3 regions of the Peribacillus sp. V2I11 genome follow, and region 3 is predicted to be linked to each of the others. Evidence: riboswitches for the same ligand, from Rfam matches in the RefSeq annotation. Region 3 holds a riboswitch; each other region holds the start of a gene.
The links. Region 3 has a riboswitch for glycine ahead of glyA (serine hydroxymethyltransferase). Riboswitches for the same ligand answer to the same signal wherever they lie in the genome.
Positions count from the first base shown of each region.

Region 1: it holds a riboswitch for glycine, as region 3 does, so the genes downstream of both, QFZ73_RS18370 (hypothetical protein) here and glyA (serine hydroxymethyltransferase) in region 3, are expected to answer to the same signal.
Region 2: it holds a riboswitch for glycine, as region 3 does, so the genes downstream of both, gcvT (glycine cleavage system aminomethyltransferase GcvT) here and glyA (serine hydroxymethyltransferase) in region 3, are expected to answer to the same signal.

Region 1 is NZ_JAUSYW010000001.1:3,748,777-3,754,426, forward strand. Features, by position in the region: gene QFZ73_RS18345 (AraC family transcriptional regulator) at 1-202, shown strand, start outside; gene QFZ73_RS18350 (YtoQ family protein) at 332-781, opposite strand; gene QFZ73_RS18355 (hypothetical protein) at 904-1,410, shown strand; gene QFZ73_RS18360 (thioredoxin family protein) at 1,519-1,830, shown strand; gene QFZ73_RS18365 (DUF1444 domain-containing protein) at 1,881-2,687, shown strand; glycine riboswitch at 2,974-3,075, shown strand; gene QFZ73_RS18370 (hypothetical protein) at 3,467-3,901, shown strand; gene QFZ73_RS18375 (amidohydrolase) at 4,103-5,290, shown strand.
Region 2 is NZ_JAUSYW010000001.1:4,223,219-4,228,868, reverse strand. Features, by position in the region: gene gcvPB (aminomethyl-transferring glycine dehydrogenase subunit GcvPB) at 1-709, opposite strand, end outside; gene gcvPA (aminomethyl-transferring glycine dehydrogenase subunit GcvPA) at 702-2,048, opposite strand; gene gcvT (glycine cleavage system aminomethyltransferase GcvT) at 2,066-3,172, opposite strand; glycine riboswitch at 3,314-3,397, opposite strand; glycine riboswitch at 3,401-3,488, opposite strand; gene QFZ73_RS20675 (DEAD/DEAH box helicase) at 3,864-5,552, shown strand; gene QFZ73_RS20670 (YqhG family protein) at 5,530-5,650, shown strand, end outside.
Region 3 is NZ_JAUSYW010000002.1:148,782-154,431, reverse strand. Features, by position in the region: gene hxlR (transcriptional activator HxlR) at 490-855, opposite strand; partial or broken gene gnd (phosphogluconate dehydrogenase (NAD(+)-dependent, decarboxylating)) at 1,269-2,152, shown strand; gene QFZ73_RS27290 (hypothetical protein) at 2,193-2,447, shown strand; gene QFZ73_RS27285 (hypothetical protein) at 2,782-3,060, shown strand; glycine riboswitch at 3,320-3,425, shown strand; glycine riboswitch at 3,428-3,550, shown strand; gene glyA (serine hydroxymethyltransferase) at 3,636-4,886, shown strand; gene QFZ73_RS27275 (serine dehydratase beta chain) at 4,902-5,420, shown strand; gene sdaAA (L-serine ammonia-lyase, iron-sulfur-dependent, subunit alpha) at 5,420-5,650, shown strand, end outside.

The sequences.
Region 1 (5,650 bases), on a different contig from region 3:
GGCTTCCAAGTGGGTTGTATTCGAAGTTCACGGACCTATGCCTGATAGCATCCAACAAGCTTGGAAGCGAATTTTTTCCGAATGGTTCCCTACCAGCGGTCATGAACATGCAGGAACTCCCGAATTGGAAGTATACGCGAACGACGACGCTTCAAACCCTGACTATTACTCCGAAATTTGGATACCCATTAAAAAGGGATAAGGTTCAACCTAAATTTATTCGTTTTTCGCTTGCAGGGGAGGTTAGGCATCTAATTTCCCCTGCAAGCTTTTTATTTGGGTGAATATGAAATGATCAGTCCTTCATACTTGAACCCTTGGCAAGGGAGATTTACAGCCCTTCTTCAAAAATATAAGATAGAACCTTCATGGCTTGGTTCACGGATTCGACCGTGACGCTCGCCTTTTCCGATAATTCCTTTAAGGCATGGTGATGGGATTCCGGGCGAATCAAAATAAGCGGTTTACCCAGGGAAACGGCGGTGCTTGCGTCCATGGCCGTATTCCACTGTTTATATTTCTCCCCAAACAGAGCGACGACAAGATCAGCTTTTTTCATCAAAAGACCTGTCCGCAAATTATTGATTTGGGAAGCGGCCGCATCCTTCAGAATGGGGTTAGGCTGTTCCCCAAGAATATCTTCACCGATATTATCAGAGCGTTCATGATTTTCCATCGGGCCGACGAATTCTAAAGGAAGTTTCAGTGCAGCGGTCTTATCTCTCAACTCGCTTCTCCAATTTGAATGGATCTCCCCAGCAAGATACACGGTTAATTTCATTGTTTTCCTCCTCGGTATTTAAATTGCTTTCATTGTATCATGTTTTGAGAAAATGGATGAATTTCATAAATAAGGATAATAGTATCCTTAAGTGAGTAAAAGAGATGGCTGGAGGAATGACGATGGCATTATCGAATAAAAAATTTCTTGTTTTCCTGTTAATAAGCAGTTTGATTGTGGGATGCTCAGGTATTGAGAGGCAAACCGAAAAGGCAATGAAGGCCGCAGAAGTGGCTTTTCGTGACGACGAAAAACAGCCCGATCTCGAGGCAGGGCTTATTCAGGTCTATCTGCCAAAGGATTTTAAGGTAGTAGAAGAACATGATAATAATTTGATTTTACAAAAAGGTGATAAGATTTATATATTATTTGTCAATCCAAATGAAAAAGAAGACAGCTCCGTTTTATATTTGGCAATGAAGCAACAAAAGGATCAATATGTAGTGCTGCATTCTTTTCAAACTGATGATAAATTCGGCTTTATCTCGATCAAAGAGATACCGAAAGAAAAGTATGAGCTTGCAGTGGGGATCGGAGGGGTGAAGCTGACAACCGAAACGGATAAAGATCAATTAAAAACCGATGCGAAACAAATGATGGAAATCGTTTCATCCGTGCCCCAGAAATAAGATGACCCGGTCGTTCAACCGATCCGAATTAATGGTTGATTCGCGGAGAGTCTGGTATGATGGGATTATAAAAAATAAGGTGTCATTTAGAGCAGGAGGAATATTCAAATGGAAAATTTACAAACCGTTGAGCAATATGATGCATTGAAAAATGAAGGCAAACATATCTTTCTTTTTTCAGCAACATGGTGTGGAGATTGCCGTGTAATCGAACCGATAATGCCTGAGATAGAAACGAAATTTCCTGACTTTACATTCATTTATGTTGACCGTGATGAATTCATCGATGTGTGTGCAGCTAATGATGTATTCGGTATACCAAGTTTCATTGCGTATGATAATGGCAAAGAGCTAGGCAGATTCGTAAGCAAGGATCGCAAAACACAAGAACAAATTGAGGAATTCATACAATCACTATAATCAATTTCCCCTTCTCGCTGGGGATTTTTCAATGAAGAGGAGGGTCAGTCATGAAAATGGATAGCACGAAGCTGAAAAATATCTTGAAGGAACGCCTAAAAGATGGGAATCGCACATTCAAATTCGATAGCAAGCAAGATACGTTACGGGTGGAGAATGTGAAGACCGGGAAAGGGATCACCATCGAGTTGCCTCCTGTACTTGCTAACTATGAAAACGTACAGGAAAAAGCCATCGATGAAATTACCTATTACGTGGAAGAGGCCCTGAATGTGATGGGGGAAGAACACAGCATGGAGGGCAAGGAGAAATGCATTTTCCCAGTCATTCGCTCGACCTCCTTCCCAATGGAATCCGAAGAAGGAAATCCATTTTTATTCGATGAGCATACGGCTGAAACCCGGATTTTTTATGCCCTTGATTTAGGGAAAACTTACCGTCTCATAGATGAAAAGATGATTCAACGGGAAAATTGGCAGGGTGACAGGATCCGTGAAATTGCCCTTTTCAATGCCCGTTCCCTATCCACTGAAATGAAGTCGGATATCGTTGCAGATAATGCATTTTATTTTTTGAACACGAATGATGGATATGATGCCAGCAGGATCCTGAATGAATCCTGGCTTCGGGAAATGAAGGACAAGATCGAGGGAACCATGGCTGTGGCCATTCCCCATCAGGATGTCATCATCATTGCCGATGTGAAGAATGATACGGGCTATGATATTCTTGCGCAAATGGCGATGAGCTTCTTTGCCAGCGGTCATGTTCCGATTACGGCTCTATCATTCCTTTATGAAGAAAATGAGTTGGAGCCCATCTTCATTATGGGTAAAAACAAAAAGCGTGAACAATAATATATTGAATCACAAAAGGACCGTGTCAGCATCTGGCAGCGGTCCTTTTAAAGTTTAGTAGAGTCTCCTTAACTTCAACAAGGGAATCAGGAAAAGAGTTGATATTTGTTATTTAATGGGTAATAATATAATTGGAATATTTCGGAAATATAAAAATGAATCCCTGAATATCAAACTATATAAGCGGATGAACGTTGTGGGAGATTGCAAAGCATTGAGCCACCGAAGGAGCAAGTTCCAAAAACATCCCTTGGAGCAAATCTCTCAGGTAAATGGAACCGCAGCTGGACGCAACTCTGGAGAGCGCGCAGGAAGTGTGCCGCCAACGGGGAAATCTCCATGACCAAAATGGAGCTAAACTCTCAGGTAAAAGGACAGAGAAGGGAGCAGTTAGTTTACGCAACCCTTCTCCGTCCTTTTTGTCGTCCAATATAAGAATGGGTCCATTGCAATTAATTGAGCAGAAGCGGCTTTTGCTTAGACGAGGTAAATGTAGTTCCGGCATTATAAAAAGATTTTCATTGGTTTTCCGGAGGTAGTTATGCCGATTATAAGAAATATTGAATTATTCTTTCCAGAGGATAGACAGGCAAATTTAATCTTTTATAGGGAAACAAGATGTATCGCTTCTTTATACAGTCGTTTGCTTCCGGAATTCAAAACGGATGAATATAAGGGAATATTGATTAATTGTGTATCCGGCTTGAGGCATAATAAACAAATTAGACGCTGATTCGTTTATTATGTTTAATTTTAAATCCGTTTTCGCTGAGATTAATATGAAAGAGTTTTTCTCTTTGCCTACGGACCGAAGGAAAAAAGAATATACACTTGAAGTTATGCAAAAACCTTTAGAACAAGTAGCAAAGGAACTTAATTGTGATATTGGCCTTTTTAAGGATATCCATCAAAAAATAATAAACCTGGACTTTGAGAACAAGTGGATTTATGCGAAGAAAAGCAGCCCTAACAGAAAATATTCTTGCAGTATTGTCTGTGAACAAGAAGTTCTTTATAGAAGAGAACGGATTATGAGAGAAATTGATACAGATGAACAGCATCTTTTCAGCAAATTAGGAAAAATAGGGTGGACACACAATCATAAAGTTTCATTTTCAGATCCAGATTATAAAACTAAATTTATAGTCACCTTTTTGGAAAGGAATAGCTCCGGGAGCTTATATTGGAAATGTGAACAGCAAATATTCCAATAGAATCCTTTTTAATAATACCTAGAATATCCGAAGCTTTAGTGAAGCAACTAAGTAAGGACCTACAAGCAGGGTCCTTTACTATTACGCTGTTTATCAACAATGATATTTAACAGAGCATGATGTATAAATGCTATACATGGGACACGAAAGGCATACCTGACCAACAAATCATAATCAAATAGGGGGAGAATAATCGTGAACGTGAAAAGCAAATTAATGAACATGCTGGAAGCCCGTAAAGGGGAAATGGTTCAAATTCGCCGTCATTTACACGAGAATCCGGAACTATCCTTCAAAGAAGAGAAAACGGCACAATATATCATTGATTTTTATAAAGGGAAAGATGTGTCGATTCAAACGAATGTAGGAAACGGATTAGGGATCATCGTATCGATCGAAGGCGGAAAACCAGGGAAAACGATAGGTCTCCGTGCGGATTTCGATGCATTGCCGATTACAGAAGAAGCGGAGGTCCCGTTCCGTTCAAAAAATGAAGGTGTCATGCATGCCTGCGGACACGATGGGCATACCGCGTATTTATTGGTATTGGCAGACTGCATCAATGAGCTGAAAGATTCCTTATCAGGTACGATCAAAATAATCCATCAACATGCAGAAGAAACACCCCCAGGTGGAGCAAAAAGCATTATGGAATCAGGGTTTTTGGATGAACTGGATGCTGTTTTCGGAATCCATTTATTTCCTTCTCATCCAGCAGGGGTTGTCGGGTATCGCGGCGGCTATTCGATGGCTGGACGGACCTATTTCAAGTTAGCGATAAAGGGTGTAGGCGGCCATGGTTCCTCCCCGCATATGGCTAATGATGCCATTGTGGCAGGCGCCCACTTCGTGACAGCCGTACAAACCGTAGTCAGCCGTCGGTTGAACCCTTTTGATATGGGCGTAGTCACAATCGGCTCCTTCGATGGAAAAGGAAGCTTTAATGTCATAAAAGATCGTATAGAAATTGAAGGGGATGTCCGTTATATGACAGCAGAGACCCAACAGCTGATCGATAAGGAAATCCACCGGATCGTCAAAGGGATAGAAACGGAATTTGATGTTCAGTGCGAACTTGCATATGTGCCGGATTATCCTCCGTTATATAATGACCCTGAACTGACTGGATTCGTGAAAAATAGCCTGGAAAGCATGAATGACAAAGATATTAAGAAGGTCGTGGAATTTCCGGTTTTCTCAGGTTCAGAAGATTTTTCATATTATGCAGAAAAGATTCCTGGCTGCTTCTTTTACATTGGCTGTAAACCGAAAGGGGTGGAGAAGGCATATTTCAATCACCATCCTAAATTCGACATTGATGAAGATGCCCTTTTGATCGCTTCCAAATCAGTGGCGCAGGTTGTATGCAGTTTTTATGAATGGAAATAGTCCCTTTGGTCTTTGTTTACAAAAAAAACGCTGGAACCCACAAAACACCGTTCGGTATTAACGAACGGTGTTTTGTGGGTTTCGGCAGGTATTTGGATGCCACCGGAGGTTTCGTGAAGGATGAAGCAGTGAATTGCCAGTCTGCTTCATGGGCTGCATGAAAACTTAATCTCTTTGTAAACGCGATTTAACAGCGGTGTTTTATTTAAATAGTAGACTAGGGACTAATGTTATTTCGTGATGGATAGGTTTAAACTCATTTCAGAAGGGGTTTAATAGGGTAGGAGTTCTGCGAAATACGTTAAGTTAGTAAGAATTCGATAAAAAAAAAGATACTAATCCCAATTTAGCTTAAATTTT
Region 2 (5,650 bases), on a different contig from region 3:
GGACAAGTTGTGCCATTTCCAAAATGTTTTCTTCAAACAATCCCAATGTATTGGGGTTCGTCAGCATCAAGGCCGCCGTATCAGGTCCTACAACCCGCTTTAAATCCTGAAGGTCTACTAACCCATTTTCATCGGATTTCACTGTAATCGTTTCAAGTCCGGCAACAGTGGCAGAGGCAGGATTCGTACCATGTGCAGAATCAGGTACAATCACTTTCGTACGTTCTGTATCGCCATTCGCTTCGTGAAAAGCACGAATCATCATCAATCCTGTCCATTCACCGTGAGCACCTGCTGCAGGCTGTAATGTCACTTGGTCCATCCCGGTGATTTCCGTTAAGTGTTCCTGCAAATCAAATAATAGTCCCAATGCTCCCTGAACAGTAGCCGGATCTTGATATGGATGGATATGGGCGAAGCCGTTGAAGCGTGCCACATTTTCATTTATTTTCGGATTATATTTCATCGTGCATGAACCCAGCGGATAAAAACCCGAATCCACCCCATGATTCCGTTTGGAAAGTGCTGTATAGTGACGCATGATATCCAGTTCGGACACCTCAGGAAGCTCTGCCTCTTCTTCACGGATGTAGTCGGCAGGAAGAATTTCTTCGAGCGGAATAGTTGCAACATCCATTTCTGGCAGACTGTACCCGATTCGACCGGAAGTACTGATTTCAAAAATGAGTGATTGATCTTGATTATTCATGTTGATCCCCCAATTCCTGCGCAAGTGCATCAATTTCTTCTTTTGTTCTAAGTTCAGTTACCGCAACCAGCATATGGTCTTTCAGCTCAGGATAAACCGTTCCTAAATCGAAGCCGCCGATCATCCCTTTTTCAAAAAGGTTTTTATTGATTTCTGAAAATGAAGCAGGCAGTTTAATGACAAATTCATTAAACGAAGGACCGTCGAATATCACTTCCACCCCTTTTGCCATAATTGCTTTTTTCGCATAATGCGCTTTTTGAATATTTTGCACGGCCATTTCTTTGACACCCTTTTTCCCAAGCGCGGTCATTGCAACAGAAGCTGCCAAGGCATTCAAAGCTTGATTGGAACAAATGTTGGATGTGGCTTTGTCACGGCGAATGTGCTGTTCACGAGCTTGAAGCGTCAGCACAAATCCCCTTTTTCCATTTTCATCCACAGTTTGACCGACGAGTCGGCCCGGGACTTTCCGAACAAGTTTATTAGTAACGGCAAAATATCCACAATGAGGTCCACCAAATGCCGCTGGTATGCCGAATGGCTGAGCATCCCCCGTTACGATATCTGCACCGAGTGCACCAGGGGATGTCAAAGCTCCCAATGCAAGCGGATTACTTGAAACGATAAACATGGACTTGACGCCATGAATGATTTCTTCGATTTCTTTCAATGGCTCGATGCGGCCAAAAAAGTTCGGATATTGAACGATCACCCCTGCAATGTCATCATTCGCCAATTCCCTTAAAGCAGCTAAGTCCGTCACACCGTCTATAAATGGAATTTCGATCACTTCCACACGTTGCCCTTTCGCATATGTCTTCACAACTTCTCTTGATTCAGGATGAACCGCTCCTGAAATGAGAATCTTCTTGCGTCGTGTCTGGCCTGAAGCAAGCATGGCCGCTTCAGCTAGCGCCGTCCCGCCGTCATACATGGAGGAGTTAGCCACATCCATGCCCGTCAGTTCACAAATCATCGTTTGATATTCAAAAATTGCCTGAAGCTCACCCTGTGAAATTTCAGGCTGATAGGGTGTATAAGCCGTATAAAACTCAGAACGCGATAGGACATGATCGACGATGACCGGTGCATAATGGTCATAGACACCCGCACCAAGGAAGGAAGCATAGTTTTTAAGATCCGCATTCTTGGCTGCAAGCCTTGATAATTCTTTCATTAATGCAGGTTCCGACTTAGCAGGCTTGATATCGTATTCTCCTTGAAAACGAACACTTTCAGGGATATCGTTGAAAAGTTCTTCAGCAGTAGATACCCCTATCGCTTCCAGCATTTCTTGTTTATCTTGCTCTGTCATGGGTAAATAACGATGTTTCATCTAATGACCATTCCCCTCTATTTACGTGGTTTTTTATAAAAAGGTGTTTGTATTATAACGGCTTTCAAACGTTTGGAACGGATTTCCACTTCGACTTCCGCATCCAGCACCGAAAATTCCTTATCGATAAGTACCAATCCCACGTTTTTCTTCAACGTTGGTGATTGGGTACCGGTCGTGACCTCGCCAATGACTTGGTCACCGCTGTAGACCTTATACCCATGACGTGGAATGCCACGGTCAATCATTTCAATTCCCACAAGCTTGCGGGGAGCTCCTTTCTCCTTTTGCTCAGCAAGAACGGCTTTCCCGAAAAATTCAACTTCCTTATCCACTTTTACCGCAAAACCAATCCCGGCTTCTATCGGGGTGATGTCCGCTGAAAGCTCCTGCCCATAGAGCGGCAGTTTTGCTTCAAAACGCAGGGTATCACGAGCACCTAAACCAATCGGCTGAATCCCCTCTTCCTTTCCGGCATCCATAATCGCCTTCCAAAGGGCAGGACCATTTTCACTGTCGCTATATATCTCAAAACCATCTTCACCAGTGTATCCAGTACGGGATACCATCGCGGAGATACCGTTTATCATGACATTTTCCTTGAACTTGAAAAATCCAATTTCACTTAGGGCAGTATTTTCCGATAGCTTTTGTAATATCTTCTCTGCAGCTGGTCCTTGAAGTGCCAGCTGTGTATAGTCACTCGATACATTCGTAATTTGGACATCTTCCGTTAAATTAGTTTGCAGCCAATTGAAATCTTTTTCTGTATTCGCTGCATTGACCACGAGCAGATAGTTGTCCTCAGCCCTTTTATACACAATAAGATCATCAACCGTGCCTCCGTTTTCATAACACATGGCTGTATATTGGGCACCGCCCTGTTGCAGCTTTGAGATATCATTAGTCAGCATCTTCTGTAAAAAGGAAAGGCTCCCAGGACCCTTAACATCGACCTCCCCCATATGGGAAACATCGAATAACCCCGCTTTTGTACGTACGGCTTCATGTTCGTCCTTTATACCAGAAAATTGGACAGGAAGTTCCCAGCCGCCAAAATCAATCGTTTTACCTCCGTATTCACGATAAACCTCAAATAGTGGTGTTCTTTTTAAATTGGTCAAAAAATGACCCCCTTCAGATTTTTTTAAATTAATCGGCTTCATTATCAAAAGCTTTCTCTTGTCATTACGCATCAGATATATCCTGATTCATGATGTGAAAAAAGCACAAAAAAGGACAGAGAAAGCCCGTTTGAGCTTTTTCTCTGTCCTGAAACCTGAAAGTTTACCTATGTAATAGGTTTTCCCCTTTGGTGGCCGTCCCAAAACGGGCGGCGCTCTCCAGAGTTGCGTCCAATAAGAGTTCTTTTGCCTGAGAGATTCACTGCTAAGTTTGCTCCTTCGGCGCTACATCCGTAGTCTCTCCCCTTATCTTCACCCGCATATAAATGGTCTACCAATGAAAGGAAACGAATAAGCCCCAAGCATTGGTAAAACCTTTGAGCATCATGGAATGCATTCACTGCCAATTCTCCTAAAACTTCAGAAACCGTTTGAGTGATCTCCTTCAGTAATCTTGGATAAATTAGGAGCCTATAGCCCATACTAAGAAAACGCGAACTGCAAAATCGATGTACAAACATTCTTTGTAGCGTTTGAAAATTGGAATTTTCTAAATATACTTATATCCTACCCTAAGAAACTTATCTCTGCAATATCTTTTGAAGAGAAATATTTTTCTTACTTCACATATGAAATGTTCGGGTTTTGACCTTTTATTAAGGAAATTATGATTTAAGAGGGAGTTATTTCTATGAAAATCAATATATCCTTCAATTCTGAATGGAATGACGAGTTTCTGCAAAAGATGGAAAATGACGGTCCATGGGGAAATTGGGAGCTTTATAAATTGGCGGTTCAAATGGAGGAAAATCTTATCATCCCTGATTTCGAAGGTTTACAGGCGCCTAAGCACCTTCCGCAGTTAACCCCGCTTCCCCATCAATTGGAAGCAGCCAAGCAAGTGGTGGAAAAGATGAATGGAAAGGCCATTTTAGCTGATGAAGTAGGGCTCGGAAAAACAATTGAAGCAGGCTTGATCCTAAAAGAGTATATGATTAGAGGCCTTGTAAAAAAAGTATTGATCCTTGTTCCGGCTTCCCTTGTCACACAATGGGCTTTTGAATTGAATACCAAGTTTCATATTCCGGCAGTCGTTCAGAGAAAAAGTTATGTTTGGGACTCCTGTGATGTGGTCATTTCATCCATTGATACAGCGAAACGCGCTCCACATCGAGATATCATTTTCAATCAGGAATATGATTTCATCATTATTGATGAAGCTCATAAACTTAAAAATAATAAGACGAAGAACTATGAATTCGTCCAAAATCTGAAAAAGAAATTTTGTTTACTCCTGACAGCGACTCCGATTCAGAATAAGGTCGAGGAAATTTTTCACCTCGTTTCATTATTGAAACCAGGTCACTTGGGAAATGCCTCACTCTTTTCGGAAAAGTATAAAGGGAAAGGCCGAAACATAATTGATGATGAACACCTAAAGGAACTGGTCAACACTGTCATGATTCGAAACCGGCGTGCCGATACTGGTATTGAATGGACAAAACGGCATGTGGAAACCATCACCATTGAATTTTCTCCAACGGAACAAGCATTGTACGATGCTGTTTCAAAATTCAAGCCCATTTCGGACGGATCAAAAGGAAGCGCCTTTTCGGCTCTCACTCTCCAAAGGGAAGCATGCAGCAGCAGAGAGGCGGTCTTTTATACATTAAAGAATATGAGAGATAAATATGATCAGCCTTCCCCTGACTTTTTGGCCAAGCTTGATGATTTATTTTCTAAAGTGAATGAAACCGTTCAGAACTCCAAGGCTGAAAAAGCTTTGGAACTGATCAAGAAGATTGATGACAAAGTAATTATCTTTACCGAATACCGGGCAACTCAGCTTTATCTTCAATGGTATCTACAGCAGAATGGAATTTCTTCAGTTCCTTTCCGAGGCGGTTTTAAGCGCGGAAAGAAAGATTGGATGCGAGAATTATTCCAAAAGAATATACAGGTTTTAATTGCAACCGAAGCTGGCGGGGAAGGGATAAACCTTCAGTTTTGCCATAACTTGATAAATTTTGACCTGCCATGGAACCCCATGAGGCTCGAACAGAGAATTGGACGGATTCACCGCCTTGGTCAGGAAGAAGATGTGATGATTTATAACTTTGCCACGAAAAATACAGTAGAAGAACATATTCTGAAGTTACTATATGAAAAAATTAATTTATTTGAAAAAGTAATTGGTGAATTGGATGATATTCTCACCAAACTGGATATTAACAACATTGAAGAATATTTAATTGATGTGGTCGGCGAGTCCAAAACAGAGGGCGAAATGAAAATCAAGATGGATAATTTTTCATCGTTAATCCAATTCGCTCAATCAATGAAGGAAGGTGAGGTACATGCAGCAACGGGAAATTCATGATTTTTTATTAACTTACTTTAAAGCCAATGATTGTGAAATACTGGATAATACACCAACCCACCTTTCAGTCCAATTGACAATCGAAATGGATAAGGAAT
Region 3 (5,650 bases):
ATACTACATTTATTGTATTCTCTAATTATTTAAATGAGAAGTACCCACTTTTATATCATATAGTGTTCAAAAGTATACTGTGTGTAAGGTAAAGAAAGGAAGATAAGTGAAATATACCAAGAGTTGCTTTTTGGAAAATTTGTTGAAGAATTGTGTTTGAAGCCCTATTATGTAGAAGTTGTTAAAGGGTAATGTGATTAAAAAAGAAAATCGTGGTACTTCTTCTTGCAGGTAATTAAATAGACCGTAAAGTGAGTAGTAAGCAACTAATCTAATACAATAGAGTTCGTATACCGTCCGCCGATATGGGTTAACAGGCTAAAAAAACACATGGAGGAACCTTTATAAAGGTTTCTCCATGTGGTTTTTAGTGTCCAATTTATTTAATTAAAGTTTTTTTCTTAATCTGTCCATAACGAAGATAGCGCTTTCAGAAAAGGAGCCATAAAGGATTATTTTCTAATCCTTCATGAGGGAAGCTTTTTTCTCCTAGAGGGATTCTTCTTTTCTATCTACTTGGTTATTCAAGACTGTCTCCATATACTCACTGCCCCAGTCATACATGGATTCAAGAATTGGCATCAAACTTTCTCCTCTTTTGGTCAGAGAATATTCAACTTTTGGTGGAACAACAGGATAGACTTCACGGTGAACAATTAGGTCATCTTCCAGCTCTCGCAATTGACTAGCGAGCATTCTCTGCGTAATTTCAGGAATCATAGATTTTAGTTCCCCAAATCGCTTGGTTCCTTCTTTGCCCAGATGCCACATAATAAGCATTTTCCATTTACCGCCAATAATAGAAAGTGTCAATTCTTTTTCACAGTAAAACGTCTTGTCACGCAGATGTCCCATTTATTTTCCCCCCAGGTCATAAAATAATAGTGTACTTTATAATACTATATAATAAAAAAGTGCGTACTTACAATTAAAAAATATAGATATTATACTTTTATATACATAGAGGATCATCACCGCAAGAACTATTCTTGGTACATCCATTAGAATCTTACTACACTATAATTTTACAATCAAGGAAGAATACAGGGGGGATTAAATGACTTTTCTACGTAATAAATTTTTAGACAGGAATGCGTTTAAGTATCCTAAACGTCGGAAATACCATGCTGTGACCCATATTTAAAGCAACAGGGGCTTTAGATAATAAGGTGAATTTTTATACTAAATAAATATAACGAAGTTACCAATATGTAAAAGGAAAGAAGCACAAATTAGAAGTACTCTATTCTAAAAAGGAGGCCATCACGATGAAAGTTGGATTAATCGGTTTAGGAAAAATGGGATTAAACTTAGGGCAAAACCTAATTGAAGAAAGCCACGACGTTGTGGCCTATGATTTAGATTCCGGTGCTGTAGAAGAAATGGAAAGATACGGAGCTAAGGGAACAACTAATATAGTAGAACTCATTAAATCATTAGAGCAACCCCGACTTATTTGGCTTATGGTTCCTCCAGATTCAGTTGATGTAGTAATTAGTGAAGTGACACCGTTTTTAAATATTGGCGATATTTTAATTCAATCTGGAAATTCCTACTATAATGATACCATTCGCCGGTACAACAGGCTAAAGAGATATGGTGTGAGCTTTATGGATATCGTGACCTCTGAAGGAAAGGAAGGTGCTCGAAAAGAGGCTTGTTTCAAGATTGGAGGAGACCTTGAAGCTTGGCGCATAGTAGAGCCCATTTTCAGAGATATATCTGTAGAAAATGTATATGCAGGAAAAGCAGGGAGTGGTCACTTCTTGAAAATGAACAACAATGGGATTGATTACGAAATGGATGACATTAGGGAAGGATTGGAATTATTAGAAAAAAGGGAATTTGAGTACGACTCTGAGAATGTAGCAAGAGTATGGAAAAAGCGGTTCGGTTATTCGTCCAGGGCCTATGGATTTAACGGAAAAGAGCGTTTTCTAAAGATGAAAAATTAGAAGAAAATAAATAGAGTAGATATGGAAGTCTTCTTGAGAAGGAAAATACGGCCGAGACTGCTTTTGATTTACAAACTGCCACTCCCGTCATCGCATGTCGTTGATGCGCTATCGTTCATTAGAAATTTACAGGGAAAGAGGTAGCCCACTATGCAACGAATTTGGATGGGCATGCTGTAAGGAAAAGTGGGAAGTGAGAAGTCACTGCGTTTAAGAAAATCCAATTAGAGGTTCCTAATGAAAGAACATATTATGTTCATTTCCGTCAGTTCTAAAATGCAAATGAAAGATGAAAAATTATTCAATCAAAAGGAGGAAAATAGAATGGAAAGAAACAATACAGTTATTTTAAATGAAGTGATAGTAGGTTTATATAGCAATAAAGAATTAGATATAATGTTAAATAAATTATCAAATTACTACCAAGTTGATATAGCTGATTTTACTGTAAATAAAGTGAATTCAAATAGCTACAAAGAAATGATTACTTGATTGATAGTAGACTTATGGTCCATTACAGGAATACTTAAATTGGTGAACTGAGAGTCATATTAAACAACTAAAAGAAGGGGCTTTACCTACCCAAACATATTTATCTCATTCAATATGCATCTGTCGTACAGGGAATGGAAAATAACCCATTACCTGTATGATGCTGTTTCATCCCTCCCTATTAAAAATCTCCAAGATTTAAATAGGGATATTGATAAAAAAGGCAATCAAATTAAGGAGATGGAAAGTGATTACCTTACTATTAATACAGGGAAGAGGAGATGGTAACATAGTGTAGATACTAATATTGTAAGGTAAAGGGGAAGAATCCAAAATGAGTAAGGAAAAGAAAATCAATCTAAAGAGGCCAAATAAGTGGTGGGTATGGGTTCTAGCAATTATCGTCATAGCTAATATGGCAAGTGGTTGGGACAAAGAGGAAGTTGCGAAAGAAGAGAAGACTAATGAAACCACCGCTGAACCTAAGGAGGAAATGAAAGAAGAGAAGGAGGAGGAAGTTCCTAAGCAATCTCTATTGCTGCAAGGATTCTCGCAAATCTCACAATACCTTAATTTTCTCTTTTTCCATACATCTATTGTGTTAAAAATATAGACTTCATGTCCTTTCCCATCTTGCGCTTTTCTTAGCAACCGTTCAAAAGTAGATCGGCTTACGCCTAGATATAGAAACTTATTGGAATTCAGAAAAACAGTTATAATTTTGAATAACAAAACTTCTAACTTTATGGACTGTCAGAAAGATCTATACTGTCTATGTTTAAATTTCTGAAAATAAAGTTTTTTCAGATAATTATTGAAATTTTCATTTAAACCCGTTAACATACAATTATAATGGAAATTTATATAAGCGGATGATAATTGTGGGAGAGACCGAAGAAATCGATTCGGCACCGAAGGAGCAATTCCCAAAAAAACCTTGGGATAGAAACTCTCAGGTAAAAAGACTACAATTGGACGCACCTCTGGAGAGAGCTGAAAAGCCACCAAAGGGGAATCCTTTTGATGAAACGAATATTACAAGACAGATTGTTTTGTATTATGTTTCATATCGAAGGTAATCTCTCAGGTAAAAAGGACAGAGGAAAGGTGGGATATTTATCCTGCCTTTCCTCTGTCTTTTTTGTGAGGAAAGGTAGCTTGGAAGAAACTCGAGGAGGATATTTGAATATGAGTCTACAAAACTATGATTCAGAGATTTATAATGCCATGGAAAATGAAAGGGAAAGACAACATAATACGTTAGAATTAATCGCATCAGAAAACTTCGTAAGTAAAGAAGTGATGGAAGCTATGGGGTCTGTCCTCACTAATAAGTATGCAGAAGGATATCCAGGGAAGCGTTACTATGGAGGCTGTGAATATGTAGATGTGGTGGAACAAACAGCGATTGAACGCCTTACCAAGCTGTTTGGTGCTAAGTATGCAAATGTACAACCACACTCCGGTGCACAAGCAAATTTAGCTGTTTTTTATGCCCTGCTTCAGCCTGGCGATAAAGTGATGGGGATGAACCTTTCGCATGGAGGACACTTAACTCATGGTAGTCCTGTCAGCATCTCGGGGAAATGGTTTGATATTGTGTCTTATGGGGTGAGAGAAGATACTCACTTGATAGACTATGATGATCTTGAAGCAATCGCGAAAAAAGAAAAACCAAAATTGATTATTGCGGGGACAAGTGCCTTCCCAAGAACAATTGATTTTGCACGTTTTAAAGAAATCGCCGATCAAGTTGGAGCAAAACTGATGGTGGATATGGCCCATATTGCGGGGCTCGTGGCAGCAGGTTTTCATCCATCGCCCATCCCATATGCGGATGTGGTGACAAGCACAACGCACAAAACTTTACGCGGTCCACGTGGCGGGATCATTTTAACAAATGATGAAGACATGATAAAGAAAATAAATAAAGCTATATTCCCAGGGATTCAAGGAGGGCCACTCATGCATATTATTGCGGCAAAGGCGGTTTCCTTTAAAGAAGCATTGCAACCGAGCTTTAAAATCTATGCCAAACAAATCATTGAAAACTCAGCAACACTTGGCGAAACATTAAAAAAAGCAGGCGCAATTCTTGTTTCAGGTGGAACGGACAACCATATCGTCCTATTAGACGTTCGCCAATGGAATTTAACCGGAAAAGAAGCAGAACGATTACTAGAAGAGGCGGGTATAACAGTTAACAAAAATACGATTCCCTATGATACTGAAAGCCCATTTGTCACAAGTGGCATTCGAATGGGAACAGCGGCTTTAACGACACGCGGTATGAAGCAGGAAGAAATGGTTAAAATCGGAGAAGTGATTGCGGCTGTTTTAAAGAGCAATGGAGATACAGTTGTTCTAGAAAAAGCAAAAGAAACAACAAAAGAGATTTGTAAAGGATATCCATTGTTTCAACAGCCTATAACGGTCTAAGAAGGGAGAAACAACATGGAATTCCAAAGTTGTTTTGACATTATCGGCCCTATCATGGTAGGGCCATCTAGTTCTCATACTGCTGGTGTTGTATCAATGGGGAAGTTCATTCATGAACTATTAGGTGGTTGTCCGGAAGAGGCGAACATTATTTTCTACGATTCATTTGCTGAAACGCACCAAGGTCACGGAACAGATAAAGCCCTACTTGGCGGATTACTTGGCATGGATACGGATGATTCCAGGATTAAAAATGCCATGGAGCTGACTAAAGAACATGAACTAGATTACGAATTTCAATTTGAAGGCAGCTGCCCTTATTTTAAACATCCGAATACAACAGTCGTTACGGCAAAACGTGGGGAATGGCTGGTAAAGGTAGGTGGGGCATCCCTTGGAGGCGGTTTATCTAAAATCTTTATGATTGGTGATGAAATGGTTGATATTCGTTTAAGCACTAGCGATGACTTTTCGGTACTTGCTACACATTACCATTCATATGTGTTGAAAAAAACGTCGTTAGAGGGTGCATGATGGAAATTCGGTCAATGAACGAGCTAATTGAATTTTGTACACATAAACAGAAAACGATTGGTGAAATCATGTTGATGATGGAAATAGAAAAATCGGGGAGAGATCAAAAGACGATCATCAGCATGATGGAAGAACGGTTATTTAAAATGCAGGAAGCTGTTGAGAACGGTAAAAAAGACACCTCTACTGCACCAAGTGGCATTTCTGGTGGTGATGCCGTTAAGATGTAC